DNA from 3 places in the Rhizobium sp. ZK1 genome. Region 1 is predicted to be linked to each of the others. Evidence: predicted binding sites of a transcription regulator. Region 1 holds the regulator's gene; each other region holds the start of a gene.
The links. The regulator LexA, encoded in region 1, represses DNA repair genes until DNA is damaged. The targets are predictions, from matches to a motif close to TGTTCNNNNTGTGTTCNG.

Region 1 (4,474 bases):
TGGGGTCATCAGGCTGATCTTTGCGTTTCCGGTCGGCACCTCCAGCCCGAAACTCGTGACATCCGCAGAAGCGGCTTTTGCCGCCGCGCGAACGAACTCGCCGAAAGCTGTCGGCTCGGGCGCCGCGAGCGCGATCTCGGCAATGCCTGTCACGCCATTGGCATGGATCTCCAGCGCGCTGCGGTCGGCCGGAAGCGGGTTGATGCGCTCGACAGCGAAGAGAAAAAAATCCGGTGCCCGGAGGTCACCAGCGAAAGCGAGCCGGAAGCCGGCAACACTTTCTGCACCGTCAGGCATTTTCACGGAACGTTCGAACTGCAGCACAGAACCTGCACTGATGCCACTCTTCACGAATCGAGCGTGTTCGTGCTTCGCATCCGCTGTCACAAAGGCGATGGCGGACAGTCCCTCGCTGCCGCAGCGGAAACGGAAAGCCTGATTGCGGGCAGTGAACACATTGCCCTCACGCGCCGTCTCCTCGCTCTCCTCCACACTCGCGACACCCAATGGCTCAAGGTAGGTTTTATCGGTAAAGAAAACACAGGCATTTTCAGTGCCGAAGGGATGGCGGGCATCGGGCGCGACGGTGAAACCGAGCTTGCCCAGCCTTTCGCGGGCAAGCTCGATATCGGTAACCGGCAAAACGAGATGATCGATCGGAAGCATATCCTGGGTCATCAGCTACTCTCCAGCATCACCAGGATGATGTGCTTCAGCAGGCGCTACGAAGCAAGGCCGGGCAGGCTTTCCGCAGATAAAAATAAAATTCTCAGCAGAATGAACAGAAGTTTTACGAAAATTTAGCCACTTGCGGAACACATATGGAACATATAGTGTCCGTTCTGGATTTGTTTCAAGACTGGGGTTAGACGCCATGCTCACGCGCAAACAACAGGAACTCCTTCTTTTCATTCACGAAAGGATGAAGGAGTCAGGCGTTCCGCCGTCTTTCGATGAGATGAAGGATGCGCTGGATCTGGCCTCGAAATCCGGTATTCACCGGCTGATCACGGCGCTCGAGGAACGCGGCTTCATTCGCCGGCTTCCGAACCGGGCACGCGCGCTCGAAGTCATCAAGTTGCCGGAAGCCTACAGCCCAAGCCTGCAGCCTCGGCGCGGCTTTTCGCCGAGCGTCATCGAGGGCAGCCTCGGAAAGCCTCAGCCGTTGGCTCCCGCTCCGGCAAAGCCTGCACCTGCTGCCGACAACGGCAATTCGATTTCTGTGCCGGTCATGGGGCGCATCGCCGCCGGCGTGCCGATCTCGGCAATCCAGAACAATACGCACGACATCAATGTTCCCGCCGACATGCTGGGCTCGGGTGAGCATTATGCGCTCGAGGTTCGTGGCGACTCGATGATCGAAGCCGGCATCTTCGATGGCGACACGGTCATCATCCGCAACGGCAGCACCGCCAATCCCGGTGATATTGTCGTGGCACTCGTCGACGAGGAGGAAGCGACGCTCAAGCGTTTTCGCCGCAAGGGTGCATCGATTGCACTCGAAGCAGCAAACCCCGCTTATGAGACGCGCATCTTCCCGCCGGATCGCGTCAAGGTCCAGGGCAAGCTCGTCGGCCTCATTCGCCGCTATCACTGACCGGTGACGTACTGGCGTCTGCGAAACTGTCGCTGCGCCAGTCATAGGCACGGTGGCGCATCCAGGGCCGTCGCAACGTGTCGAATGCAGTTGTGATCTCAGTTCCCTTATCGGTAAAACGAAGTTCGACGGAGCCTGTTCTGCGTAGTGTCTCGCCAGTAAAGAGCAATGCGCCGGAGCGACAATGGTCAAACGGCAAACGGACAGGGGTAACGACGATATCGGCCGTATCGCAGGCCGGCCCGAGATAGGCTGCATTGTCGATGATCGTCAGTTTCTTTCCATTCCCGAGCAAGGTAGTGCACCAGGCGCCCTTCTGGCAGGAGAAGCGCGATGGCGAGCTTGCTGCGGCATGTCTCATTGCTGCTCTGGCTTCGTCCTGCTGATCCCGTGACAGCTGCAGCCGTTTGCCTTCAGGCGCAGCGGGGACATTGACAGCCTGGAGCATGAACGGCTTTCGATGCTCTTCCATGGCAAGCGCCCGCTGCCATTGTTCGAAGATGAAGGCAGGAGGCTTTTCGCGATTCGAAGCTATCGCCTCTCCATCGACAACAGCAACCAGGCCGCCATCTTCGGCGATGGTGATGTCGGGCATCGCCTCGACCGGAAGCAACGCGACGGCAAGCGTGGAAACCGCAACGATTGCTGTTCCGGCGTGCCGCAGTCTGGTTCTGAGCAAGGTTAGCAGCAGAAACCCGAAGACGGCTGTCGGGAAGTACCAGCCGGGCAAACGGCCCACATCGATATTGCCGCCCCAGCTCGATACCGTCTTTGCGATTTTTATCACCAGATCGAGCCCGAAGCCTGCGACCTGCCACATCGGGCCATCGAGGCCAAAAGGCATCAGCAGCATCGCCAGCATCCCGGCAGGCATGACGATGAAGGAAATGACAGGCATGGCCGCGAGATTTGCCGGCAGGCCGTAGGCAGTCAGCCGGTGAAAATGCTCGATCGAAAACAGCGCGGTCGAGAAACCGCCGATGAGCGACGTCAGGAAAATGCCGCCGAAGAAGCTGCCAATCATGAGGACAGGTTTGAGGATCGGCAGCTTGGCAAAGGCATTCTCCCGCATCGGACGCACTTTCCAGAGGTCGTAACCGGCGACCAGGGCAAGCGTTGCGGCAAAGGACATCTGGAAACTCGGCCCCAGCACCTCCGATGGCGAGACTGCGAGGATTAGGAGCGCGGACAGCGCCACGTTTCTAAGGCTGATCGACGGCCGGTCAAAGAAGACGGCAACCAGCATGATCGCCATCATGATGAAAGCGCGTTCGGCGGAGACGGCAAAACCCGAGATCAGATAATAAGCCGTCACCGCAGCGAGCGCGCCGGCCGCCGCGATTTTCTTGGTCGGCCATGCCTGGGCAATGGCGGGAAAAAGACTGAGGATGACCCGCAGGCCGACAAAGAAGATGCCGGCGGAGAGCGCCATATTGAGACCGGAGATCGCGATGATGTGGGCAAGGCCGGATTGCCGTAGCGCCTCGGTCGTTTCATCCGAGATCGCCCGTCTCTCATCGGTGACAAGTGAAGCAGCAAAGGCGCCGGTATCACCCGGCAGGACGGAGCGGATTCGATCGCCGATGCCGCTCCTGAGCCGATAGAGCCATTCCAGGGTCGCCTCACCGAACGAGCCCGCCTGCTGCGGCTGCGACGCAGCCTTTTTCGGCGCACCATAGAAAAAGCCGTTGGCACCAATGCCATCGAAATAGGCGCTGAAAGCAAAATCGTTGAGGTGGGGAAGTGCCGGTCCCGCCGGAGGCGTGAGACGTGCCCTGCCCTCGATGACGTCACCAAGCTCAAAGGGCTGCGTGGCGCCCCGGACCAGGACGGAAATGCGCTTGGGTGGACGCTTGATCTCAGGAGCATCCGTTCCGGTAACAGCAAGAATATAGCGCCAGCGCCCTCTTCCATCGCCTTCGCGACGCTCGATGCGGCCGGTCACCGTTGTCGTTACGGCGGAATCCAGGATCAAGGTCCGCGCCCGCCATGTTTCGACCTGTGCCGAAAGCATTCCACCGGCAAAGAGAAGCAGAGCAAGCAGCGTCGCCCGCAATTGCGTCCGGCCATATCCGCAGAGCGCAACGGCAAGGAGGAGGACAAACAGGCAGAGACCAAGCGAGACGACCGGAAAATCCGAAACTGCCAGAAACCAGGTCGCGGCACCCGCACCGAGAAAGACCGGCGAGAAGAGAATGAGGCGACCGTGGCCAGCCTCTTCCCCGGCCATGCGAATAGACGATTCGGCGTGTTGTTTCGCAATGCCAATCAGCCGCCGCTGCAGCGGAACAGCAGCTTGCGTCCTTACCGGTTGCGTCACAATGGCGCGCGGTGCGACATCGGCAAAATCCATCTTGGCATCAACGGATTGCGCCTGCCGTTCTCTTGTCTCGAACCCCGTCATAATCGCTTGGACCCGCCCCCCGGATATCGGCAGAATGCAACCTGTGTTCAAAACGCGCAAACAATAATCGATTGAAATACGAGGAAAATTCACGCGAACGAAAAATCCAGTCAAATCATGGTGTTCTGATATGCATGGGGCTCATCGCTGCACTGCCTAAAAGATGATGCCGCGATGCACAAAATGGCATCACGGTAACTTGGCATTAGCTTCGCGATCATATAGCTATCGCTTAGGACGCTTAACTCTTATGGCGCTTTTGCGGCGCCACCGCCACTCCGGAGGATCAGCATGACGGATCAAAGCGCAACAATCAAAATCGGTGACAAATCAGTCGACCTCGCCGTCCGAAAAGGCACGGTCGGACCTGACGTCATCGATATCGGTGCACTTTATAAAAATACGGCCTCCTTCACCTACGATCCCGGGTTTACGTCGACCGCATCCTGTGAATCGAAGATCACTTATATCGA
Region 2 (4,474 bases), 1.9 Mb from region 1:
GAGCGGGCTTCATCTTCATCGAAAGGGCGCGGCCAACCATAAGCACGGTCAGGATGCCGCCGACGGCGAGCGTGACCGAAAAGGTAAGAAGCAGCATGGCCACGAAAACGGTGGCGCCAGCGAGCATGAAGAAGATGGAGCGAATGTTCTGCATCGGTTAAAGACCTTTCTACGGAAAGGAATGTGGTCCTTCTTTTTCCTCTCTGCAAGCCAAGCATGGCTTTTTGTTGTCTTGCAGGGCTTTGCGAAGCTTGGCACTAATGGTCCATGAGCCGAACACCACCTCTTCGTTCCCTGCGTTTGCGCCGCTCGGTGCTGAGCGTGCCCGCCATCAATGCGCGTGCACTTGAAAAGACCCATTCCCTTGATTGCGATGCGTTTATTTTCGATCTGGAGGATTCCGTCGCACCCGAGAAGAAGGCGGAAGCGCGCGATAATCTGAAGGCCTTTTTTGCCGGGCCGCCGCTCGAAAGCAAGGAAAGGATCATTCGTATCAATTCTTTGTCATCCGGATTCGGGCTGGCGGATCTGGAACTCGTCAAGGCGCTTTCGCCCGATGCCGTTCTCCTTCCGAAGGTGGATGAGCCACAGGATGTGACTGATATCAACGACCTGCTTGCCGAGGCCTATGCGCCGGAAGAATTGCGGATCTGGGCGATGATCGAGACGCCGCGCGGCGTGCTGAATGCCGCAGCGATCACTGAATCCGGCCGCACGCCGGGATCGCGGCTTGATTGCCTAGTCGTCGGGCTCAACGATTTGCGCAAGGAAACGGGCGTCTTGCCGCAGCCGGGGCGAACCTATCTCGTGCCTTGGCTGATGCAGGTCGTTTTGGCGGTAAAGGCCTACGGTCTCGATGCGCTCGACAGCGTCTTCAACGATTTCCAGGATGGCGATGGCTTCGATACCGAATGCGGGCAGGGCCGCGCCATGGGCTTTGTTGGCAAGATGCTGATCCATCCGGCACAGATTGTAGCCGCCAACCGGCATTTCGGGCCAAGCGCGGAGGACATCGCGGAGGCGGAGGCCATCATTGCTGCCTTCGCCGATCCGGTTACCGGAGGGCTCAATGTCATCAATGCGAACGGACGGATGATCGAGCGGCTGCATCTTGTCCAGGCCGAAGCTCTGGTTCATAAAGCGCACCTGATTTCTGCAAGAAAGCCCGCCTGATGAAACTCTACCGCTTCCTGACAGGTCCTGACGACGCTTCCTTCTGCCACAAGGTGACGGCGGCGCTGAACAAGGGCTGGTCACTATCCGGTTCGCCCACCTATGCCTTCAACGCTGCGACTGGCCAGATGCAGTGCGGCCAGTCGGTCGTCAAGGAGGTCGAGGGCAAGGATTATGACCCGGACATGAAGCTGTCCGAGCAATAATATCAGCGTTCAGCAGCCTCTTCGGCGCTCGCCTCGATGCGTTCCATGTCATCGTCGCTGAGACCGAAGTGGTGGCCGATCTCATGGATCAGCACATGGGTGATGATGTCACCCAGCGTCTCGTCATTTTCTGCCCAGTAATCGAGGATCGGACGGCGATAGAGGCGGATGCGGTTCGGCATCTCCCCGGTTTCCAGGGTAAAGCGTTCCGAGATGCCGCGGCCTTCGAAAAGGCCGAGCAGGTCGAAGGGCGTTTCCAGCGCCATATCCTCAAAGACTTCGTCATCGGGGAAATCCTCGATCTCGATGGTCAGATTGGTCGTCAGCTTGCGAAATTCGTCCGGCAGATGGCTGTAGGCCTCCATTGCCAGCGACTCGAAGGCGCTGATCGTCGGCGCGTGGCGGTCCCGCCAATCATCGCTCTGGTCTATCTGGGCCATGAATATTCCTTCCTTTGCCGGCCCATATAGAACCTTTATTGCCGATTTTCGAGTGCGGAATCAAAGGCAGGAATAAATTCTTATAAAATGCCGGTTGACTCTCTATTAGAGCTCTGGAATCTATAAGAACATAACAGGAACACGATGAATGGAGTGAACGCCATGGCGCAGACCGCCCTGGCGCGCGAGCGGCTTTTTGCGCTCCGCGAAACCATTGCCCGACTGGAGGGAAAACCCGCGCCGACGCTTGCTGCGGCGGAAAGGGAAGCCCTGGCGGAAGGACGCGAGAGGCGGCAGGAGCACATTCTGCCTCGGCTATCTTTTGGCATTGAACCGTTCGATAAGGCCCTGGAAGGCGGTCTGCAGCTCGATGCGATTACCGAGTTCCGCGCGGCGAGTTCCGGCGATGCAGGGGCGGCGAGTGGACTGGCGATGGCCATTGCGGCGCGACTGCAGAAGCAGGAGGAGGACACCAGCAGGCTGCTGCCGTTGCTCTGGATCGGTGATGCCGTCGGCACACTGGAGGCGGGTCGCCCCTATGCTCCGGGGCTGAAGGATTTCGGGCTGAAGCCGGAAAGGTTTTTCCATGCCGCGCCGCGCAAGCTGGAGGACGCGCTCTGGCTGGCGGAAGCGGCCATCGAAAGTGCTGCCTTCTCGGTCGTCGTCTTCGAAGTGCGCGGCAATCCCCTGCATTTCGGCCTGACCGAAAGCCGCCGGCTCAGTCTCAGGGCGCGCGCTGTCCGCCGTCCGCTCTTTCTCGTCCGCCAGGCCGGGGAGGAGGAGGCGAGTAGCGCTGCTTTCCGCCTGCATGTCGAACCGGCGCCGTCTGACTTGCGGCCGCTGCCGGACGGATCGAAGCTTTCCGGCAGCATCGGCAATCCGATTTTCCGTCTCACGCTGGAGAAGAGCCGCAATCCGGCCCCGCTCTCCTTTCTTCTGGAGTGGAACCCCCATGAACGCGAATTTCTCCCCATCGACGAACCAGGTTTCGCTCGTCCTCCAGGCGAACAGTCAGCGCATTCTGGCGCTCAGCTTTCCGCATCTGGCGACGGACCGCATCGCGCGCAAGCGATGGGGTCTGTCCTGGCGTTCGAAAGGGCGTCCTGAAGCGTCACCGATCGTCTGTTCCGGCAAGCTCAACAATGCCATGCGGCTGACGGCGCTGGACGAGTTCGCCGAGAAGTTGGGATTGAGGAAGGAACAGGGCGTTGCCGAAGCGCGCGCCATGTATCCGGCGCTCGATGTCGTGGAAGAGGATCCTGCAGCCGACTGCCGGCTGCTGGAAGCGATCGCCGACTGGTGCGACCGCTATACGCCGATGGTAGCGCTCGACGGTAAGGACGGGCTGTTTCTCGATATTACCGGCTGTGCCCATCTCTTCGGCGGTGAAAGCGCGCTTCTCAAGGATATCCTGTCGCGGCTCTTTCATATGGGGCTCGATGTGCGCGGCGCGATCTCCTCATCGCCGGGTCTTTCCTGGGCCGTCTCCCGCTTCGGACAAGGCGGCGTCGTGGAGGATGAGGAGACGGAGCGTATGCTGATACCGCTGCCCGTCGCGGCCTTGCGGCTGGAAGGCCAGACTGTCGATGCCTTGAGGAAGCTTGGCCTCAAATATGTCGGCGACGTCATCCATGCGCCGCGGGCGCCGCTGACCCGCCGCTTCGGGCCGACACTGCTTCTGCGCCTCGATCAAGCACTGGGGCGCGAGGAAGAGCCGATCTCGCCCCGGCGTCCCGTCGCCAGCCTCTCGTCCGAACGCCGCCTGGTCGAGCCGATCGGAACGGAAGAACAGATCCTTGCTGTCACCGGACAGGTTGCCGTGTCACTGAAACCGTCACTGGAGGCGCGAGGCGCTGGTGGAAGGGTGTTCGAGCTGGTGCTGTTTCGTGTCGATGGCAGGGTTTTCCGCATTTCCGTCGGCGCTTCACGGCCAATTCGCGAACCGAAGCTCGTCGCAGGGCTGTTTTCGGAGCGGCTGCAGGTTATCTACGACGATATCGATGCCGGCTATGGTTTCGAGATCCTGCGCCTGAACGTGCTGCGGCATGATCCGTTCCATGATGCGCAGGGCGATTTCGAAGGCGATCGGCAAGGGGAAATCTCGCTTTCGACTTTTGTCGATCGTGTTGCGGCGCGGCTTGGCGCGGATTGCCTGCAAAGCTTCCAGCTTCGCGAGAGCCATGTGCCGGAGCGTGCCGTGATCACGGTGCCGGCAATGGAAAGCCTTCCGGCACGGCGCAAGGTGGAGCAGAACAATGCCCTTCCCTTCCGCGAGGAGAGGCCCCTGCGGCTCTTTGCAACGCCCGAGCCTGTCGAGGTCGCATTTGCCGAAGTGCCTGACGGTGCGCCGCAGGCTTTCCGATGGCGGCGCATGCGGCATCTGGTGGCAAAGAGCGAAGGGCCGGAACGGATCGCCATGGAATGGTGGGCCGATGGCGATGATGCCGAGGCGCGCGACTATTTCCGGATCGAGGATGATGCTGGACATCGCTTCTGGATTTATCGCCGAGGCCTCTATGGTAAGAATCCCAATCCTTGCTGGTTCATGCATGGGGTCTTTGCATGAGCCCTGAACCTGCCTTCTTTGAGATCGGTGCGAAGACGAATTTCTCGTTTCTCGAAGGCGCTTCCAAGCCGGAAGAGATGGTCGTACAA
Region 3 (4,474 bases), 2.0 Mb from region 1:
GCCGTAACGGCGCATGGAGGCGCGCGCATCCTGATCCAGAGACTTCACCTCTTCCGTCACGTCGCGACGAAAGAGCACGCCGAGATTCTCGACGAGCTGGAAGGCGAGCCCCTTGGCAAGGCCCTGCAGGTCCTCAGCGCGCGACAGATCGTCGAGCGGCTTCAGCACCGTGCTGATATGATGATTGACGAAACGTTCGATACGGGCGGCGACATGATCGCGCGCATTGCCCGTAAGCTGCTCGTCGGCAAGCAGGATGACTCGCGGACGCATCACGTGATCGCTACCGGATAGACGTCCGACCGGGTCGCCGAGCCAACGCACAAGACCGTCCGAGCCGATCGCCAGATCGGCGTTGCCTGCCGCATGCAGGCGCGCGGCACGGGCTTCGAATTCAAGCGCGAGCGCCTTCTGCGACGCAGACTGAACCGCCTTGGCGTCCGGCCCATCCGTTCCACCCACAGGCGTAAAACGGAACCCGGTCAACTGCCCCACATGATGTCCTTCAACAAAGACATCGCCATTCACACTGATTTCAGCTTCCAGCATCGCATTCTCTCTCAGGCGCTTCATGAGCACAGATGTCCTGCGATCAACAAAGCGTTTCGTCAACCTTTCATGCAACGCGTCGGACAATCGATCTTCGATTTCCCGCGTCTTTTCCTGCCAGTGTGTCGGATCGGCAAGCCAGCCGGGCCGATTCGAAACATAAGTCCAGGTTCTTATCTGCGCGATTCGCGCCGAAAGCGTGTCAATTTCTCCATCTGTCCGATCCGAGCGATGAACCTGTTCCGCGAGAAACTGCTCGTTTACCGTGCCATAGCGCACCAGATCGGAAAAGAGGGTAGAAATAAGATCGGCATGTTGCGCAGGCGTTATGCGCCGATAGTCCGGTAGAGCGCAAGCCTCCCAGAGCTTTTCGACGCGCGCCGGCGTGTTAGCGAGGTCGGTGATTTCCGGATAGCGCGATAAATGTTCGAGCGCCTGCTGGTCGACCGCCGGCAGCGCCCGCGTCAGACCCGGCACGCGGGGTCCGGTCTCAAGGCTTGCCCGCAGGGATTGTATCGAGGAGAAATCAAGATCCTTGGTCCGCCACTGCAGAACCTTGATATTATCAAATTCGTGGCCCTCGATGCGCTGCACCAGCTCCTCGTCGAACGGCGAGACCTGGCCGGTTACACCAAATGTCCCGTCGCGCACATGACGTCCCGCGCGCCCGGCAATCTGGCCGAGCTCACCAGGATTGAGATTGCGGAACTGATAGCCGTCGAACTTCCGATCCTGCGCGAAGGCCACATGATCGACATCGAGATTGAGACCCATGCCGATCGCATCGGTCGCAACCAGATATTCGACATCGCCCGCCTGATAGAGCGCCACTTGCGCATTGCGGGTGCGCGGGCTCAGCGCCCCGAGCACCACGGCAGCTCCACCACGCTGACGACGGATCAGTTCGGCGATCGCGTAAACCTCGTCCGCCGAGAAGGCGACGATAGCCGAACGCTGCGGCAGCCGGGTGATCTTCTTCTGTCCCGCATAGAGAAGGTGAGAAAGCCGCGGCCGCTCCGTGACGGTTATCCCCGGCAGAAGCTGCTGCAGGATCGGCCGCATGGTACCGGCGCCAAGCAGCAGCGTCTCGTCACGGCCGCGCAGATGCAGGATACGGTCTGTGAAGATATGGCCGCGCTCGAGGTCTCCCGCGAGTTGCACCTCATCGATAGCAACAAAGGCGGCTTTGGTTTCCCGCGGCATCGCCTCGACCGTGCAGACGGAGAAGCGCGCATTCGGCGGCGAGATCTTTTCTTCCCCGGTTACCAGCGCAACATTCTGGGCGCCGACTTTTTCCACCACCCGCGTATAGACTTCGCGCGCGAGCAAGCGGAGCGGCAGGCCGATAACACCTGTGCCATGCGCCACCATGCGTTCGATCGCATAATGGGTCTTGCCGGTATTGGTCGGCCCAAGCACCGCGGTCACGCCGCGCCCGCTCAGTATCATCGGCTGCGAAGTCAGGGTCATGGTCCATGCAAGTGAGGCGGGGACGCCCCGGGTCAAGTCGGCTCCTGCGGGTAAGGCAGAGAACACATGGACAGCCGAAGCTCCAAACGCAAGGGCAGATTTGAAATAGACTCTGGATTGAGCATGGAAGTCACAGTCCGCTAAGTCCTTGATTTAAGATTCGGAACAGCTTGAGAACGAATCGGAGACGAATCGCTGACTCCGGCTGATTCAGCTTTTGTTCACGGCTAAGTATTGATTTTGAATCGGTTTTTTACACTAGATGCTGAATCTGTAGACTCGCCTGAGAACAAATGCTGGCAACCGCGATTAACGCTTCTTGCCGCATCGTAAAGGCGCAAAGGTCAAGGCCGAAATTAACGCTTCGATCAAAGCCGGAACGAATCGGAGACGAATCGCCGATCTCGAGGTTTTCCCTTTTCGTTCACTGCGAGATCTTGTGGCGTTTTCGCCACCGATCCCCAGATACGGGTTCCGGGTTTGCCGCAGCCATCCCGAGCCGTTGGATCGCATTAATCATTTGCATGCCGAATTTACGGAGCCTTAAACAGGCCGGCGCCGGTAGGCCGATGAAAGTCATGGCTGATCAAAGCCGGAACGAATCGCCGACGAATCGGAGACATCTTCATTTTCCCGCTTTGTTCACCGCAACATATTGTATTTAAAGAGAATTTTAACCATACCCGGAAAATACCCGATAACATTTCGCCGACTTGCTTTCGAAAGAACCGGCTAAATTTGGCTTCTGTCGCAATGAGGGATAACGCCGCCGTGATATTCTGAGAGTTTAGCCGGGAACAAAAATCGCGGATGCGGGTTTCTAGTCCAGTCGAAATGAGAACGAGGCAGGACAAACACCATGCTTGGCACGATACTTCTTATTATCCTTATTCTATTATTGGTCGGCGCCTTGCCGAATTGGGGTTATAGCCGCGGCTGGGGCTATGGACCTTCGGGTGGTTTGGGGTTAGTTCTCGTCATCATTATCATTCTTGTACTGATGGGCCGAATTTAAAGGCCGGTAACCTGGGGAGTTAGACATGAAAAAGATTGTTCTTAGCTGCGCTCTCATTGGCGCTCTCGCCTCCTGCACCCCAACGGAGCAGGGCACGGCGATTGGTGCGGGCACGGGCGCCATCATCGGCGGCGCCGTCAGCAACAGCTGGGGTGGCGCGGCAGTTGGCGCAGTCGCCGGCGGTCTGACAGGCGCACTGATCGGCCAGTCGGTTGAACGCCGCGGCTACTGCATCTATCGCGACCGCTACGGTCGCCGCTACGAAGCTCGCTGCCGCTAATCAGCATCGCCCCATCGGAAATTTTGAACGGGCGCTTCGGCGTCCGTTTTTCTTGCGCGCGTTTATCGTCAACATGGCGTTGACATTGGTCGCTGAAGTCAAATCTACCGCGCCGCCGAAGCCAGGCGCATATTCCTTTCAAGATCGCAAGGGCAGAGCACCTGCCGCCTGCGAGTGGAAAGGAACGCCATCATGGCCCACATCCTGCTCAATTCCGCCGTCGCCGTCCTGATCGCCACGGCCTTTCTTACGACAGCAATTGCCGCTCTCCGCAGCCAAGACCGCGCTTTCCAGAAGGTGCCCGTCAAGGCCAACAGACGGTATCATCCAAACGCTGACACCATCAAAGAAACCGAAAACCGCGTGACGGTAAATATTTGAGCGCCGTCCGCGGGAGACACGGCCATCAACAGGATCATCGTGATCCCCGCCCTCATCACCATTGCCTTCGCGGGCTATGGCACATCCGCCGGCCCCCTATGACGGCACCGGCAGCTTCCCGAGCAACTATGCCCACAATCAGAAAAAATAGGCTCAGACGAAGAACTGACCGCCATTGGCCGTCAGCGTCGAGCCGGTGATGAAACCGGCGTCGTCCGAAACGAGAAAAGTCACGCAACGCGCGATCTCCTCGGGTTCACCGAGGCGCCCGACCGGGATTTGCGGAATGATCTTCTCATTCAGCACCTTTTCCGGCACGGCCAGCACCATCTCCGTACCGATGTAACCGGGGCAGATGGCGTTGACGGTAATGTTCTTGACAGCGCCCTCCTGAGCGAGCGCCTTGGTGAAGCCGAGGTCACCGGCCTTGGCGGCGGAATAATTCGCTTGTCCCATCTGGCCCTTCTGGCCGTTGATGGAGGAGATATTGACGATGCGCCCGAAGCTGCGGTCGCGCATGCCGCTCCAGACATGATGCGTCATGTTGAAGAGGCCGGTGAGGTTGGTATTGATCACCTCGTGCCACTGCTGCGGCGTCATCTTGTGGAACATCGCATCACGCGTGATGCCGGCATTGTTGACGAGGATTTCGACCGGGCCGAGCTCGGCCTGAACCCTCGTGATACCCTCGCCGCAGGCGACATAGTCGGACACGTCCCACTTGAAGGCCGGAATGCCGGTAACATCGTGAAATGCCCTGGCCTTTTCATCATTGCCGG

Region 2: a site for LexA is predicted at 1,944-1,961, ahead of ACK9YZ_RS20580 (ImuA family protein). Genes of this name have one in related genera too.
Region 3: a site for LexA is predicted at 2,181-2,198, ahead of ACK9YZ_RS20115 (helicase-related protein). Genes of this name have one in related genera too.

What each region holds. Positions count from the first base shown of each region.
Region 1 is NZ_CP180586.1:1,500,024-1,504,497, reverse strand. It holds gene ACK9YZ_RS07805 (VOC family protein) at 1-678, opposite strand, end outside; gene lexA (transcriptional repressor LexA) at 875-1,597, shown strand; gene ACK9YZ_RS07795 (ComEC/Rec2 family competence protein) at 1,578-4,001, opposite strand; gene gltA (citrate synthase) at 4,293-4,474, shown strand, end outside.
Region 2 is NZ_CP180586.1:4,081,588-4,086,061, reverse strand. It holds gene ACK9YZ_RS20600 (hypothetical protein) at 1-154, opposite strand, end outside; gene ACK9YZ_RS20595 (HpcH/HpaI aldolase/citrate lyase family protein) at 268-1,173, shown strand; gene ACK9YZ_RS20590 (DUF1737 domain-containing protein) at 1,173-1,379, shown strand; gene ACK9YZ_RS20585 (metallopeptidase family protein) at 1,382-1,819, opposite strand; gene ACK9YZ_RS20580 (ImuA family protein) at 1,982-2,926, shown strand; gene ACK9YZ_RS20575 (DNA polymerase Y family protein) at 2,967-4,385, shown strand; gene ACK9YZ_RS20570 (error-prone DNA polymerase) at 4,382-4,474, shown strand, end outside.
Region 3 is NZ_CP180586.1:3,980,929-3,985,402, forward strand. It holds gene ACK9YZ_RS20115 (helicase-related protein) at 1-2,019, opposite strand, end outside; gene ACK9YZ_RS20120 (DUF3309 family protein) at 2,879-3,034, shown strand; gene ACK9YZ_RS20125 (YMGG-like glycine zipper-containing protein) at 3,060-3,314, shown strand; gene ACK9YZ_RS20130 (hypothetical protein) at 3,507-3,695, shown strand; gene ACK9YZ_RS20135 (beta-ketoacyl-ACP reductase) at 3,849-4,474, opposite strand, start outside.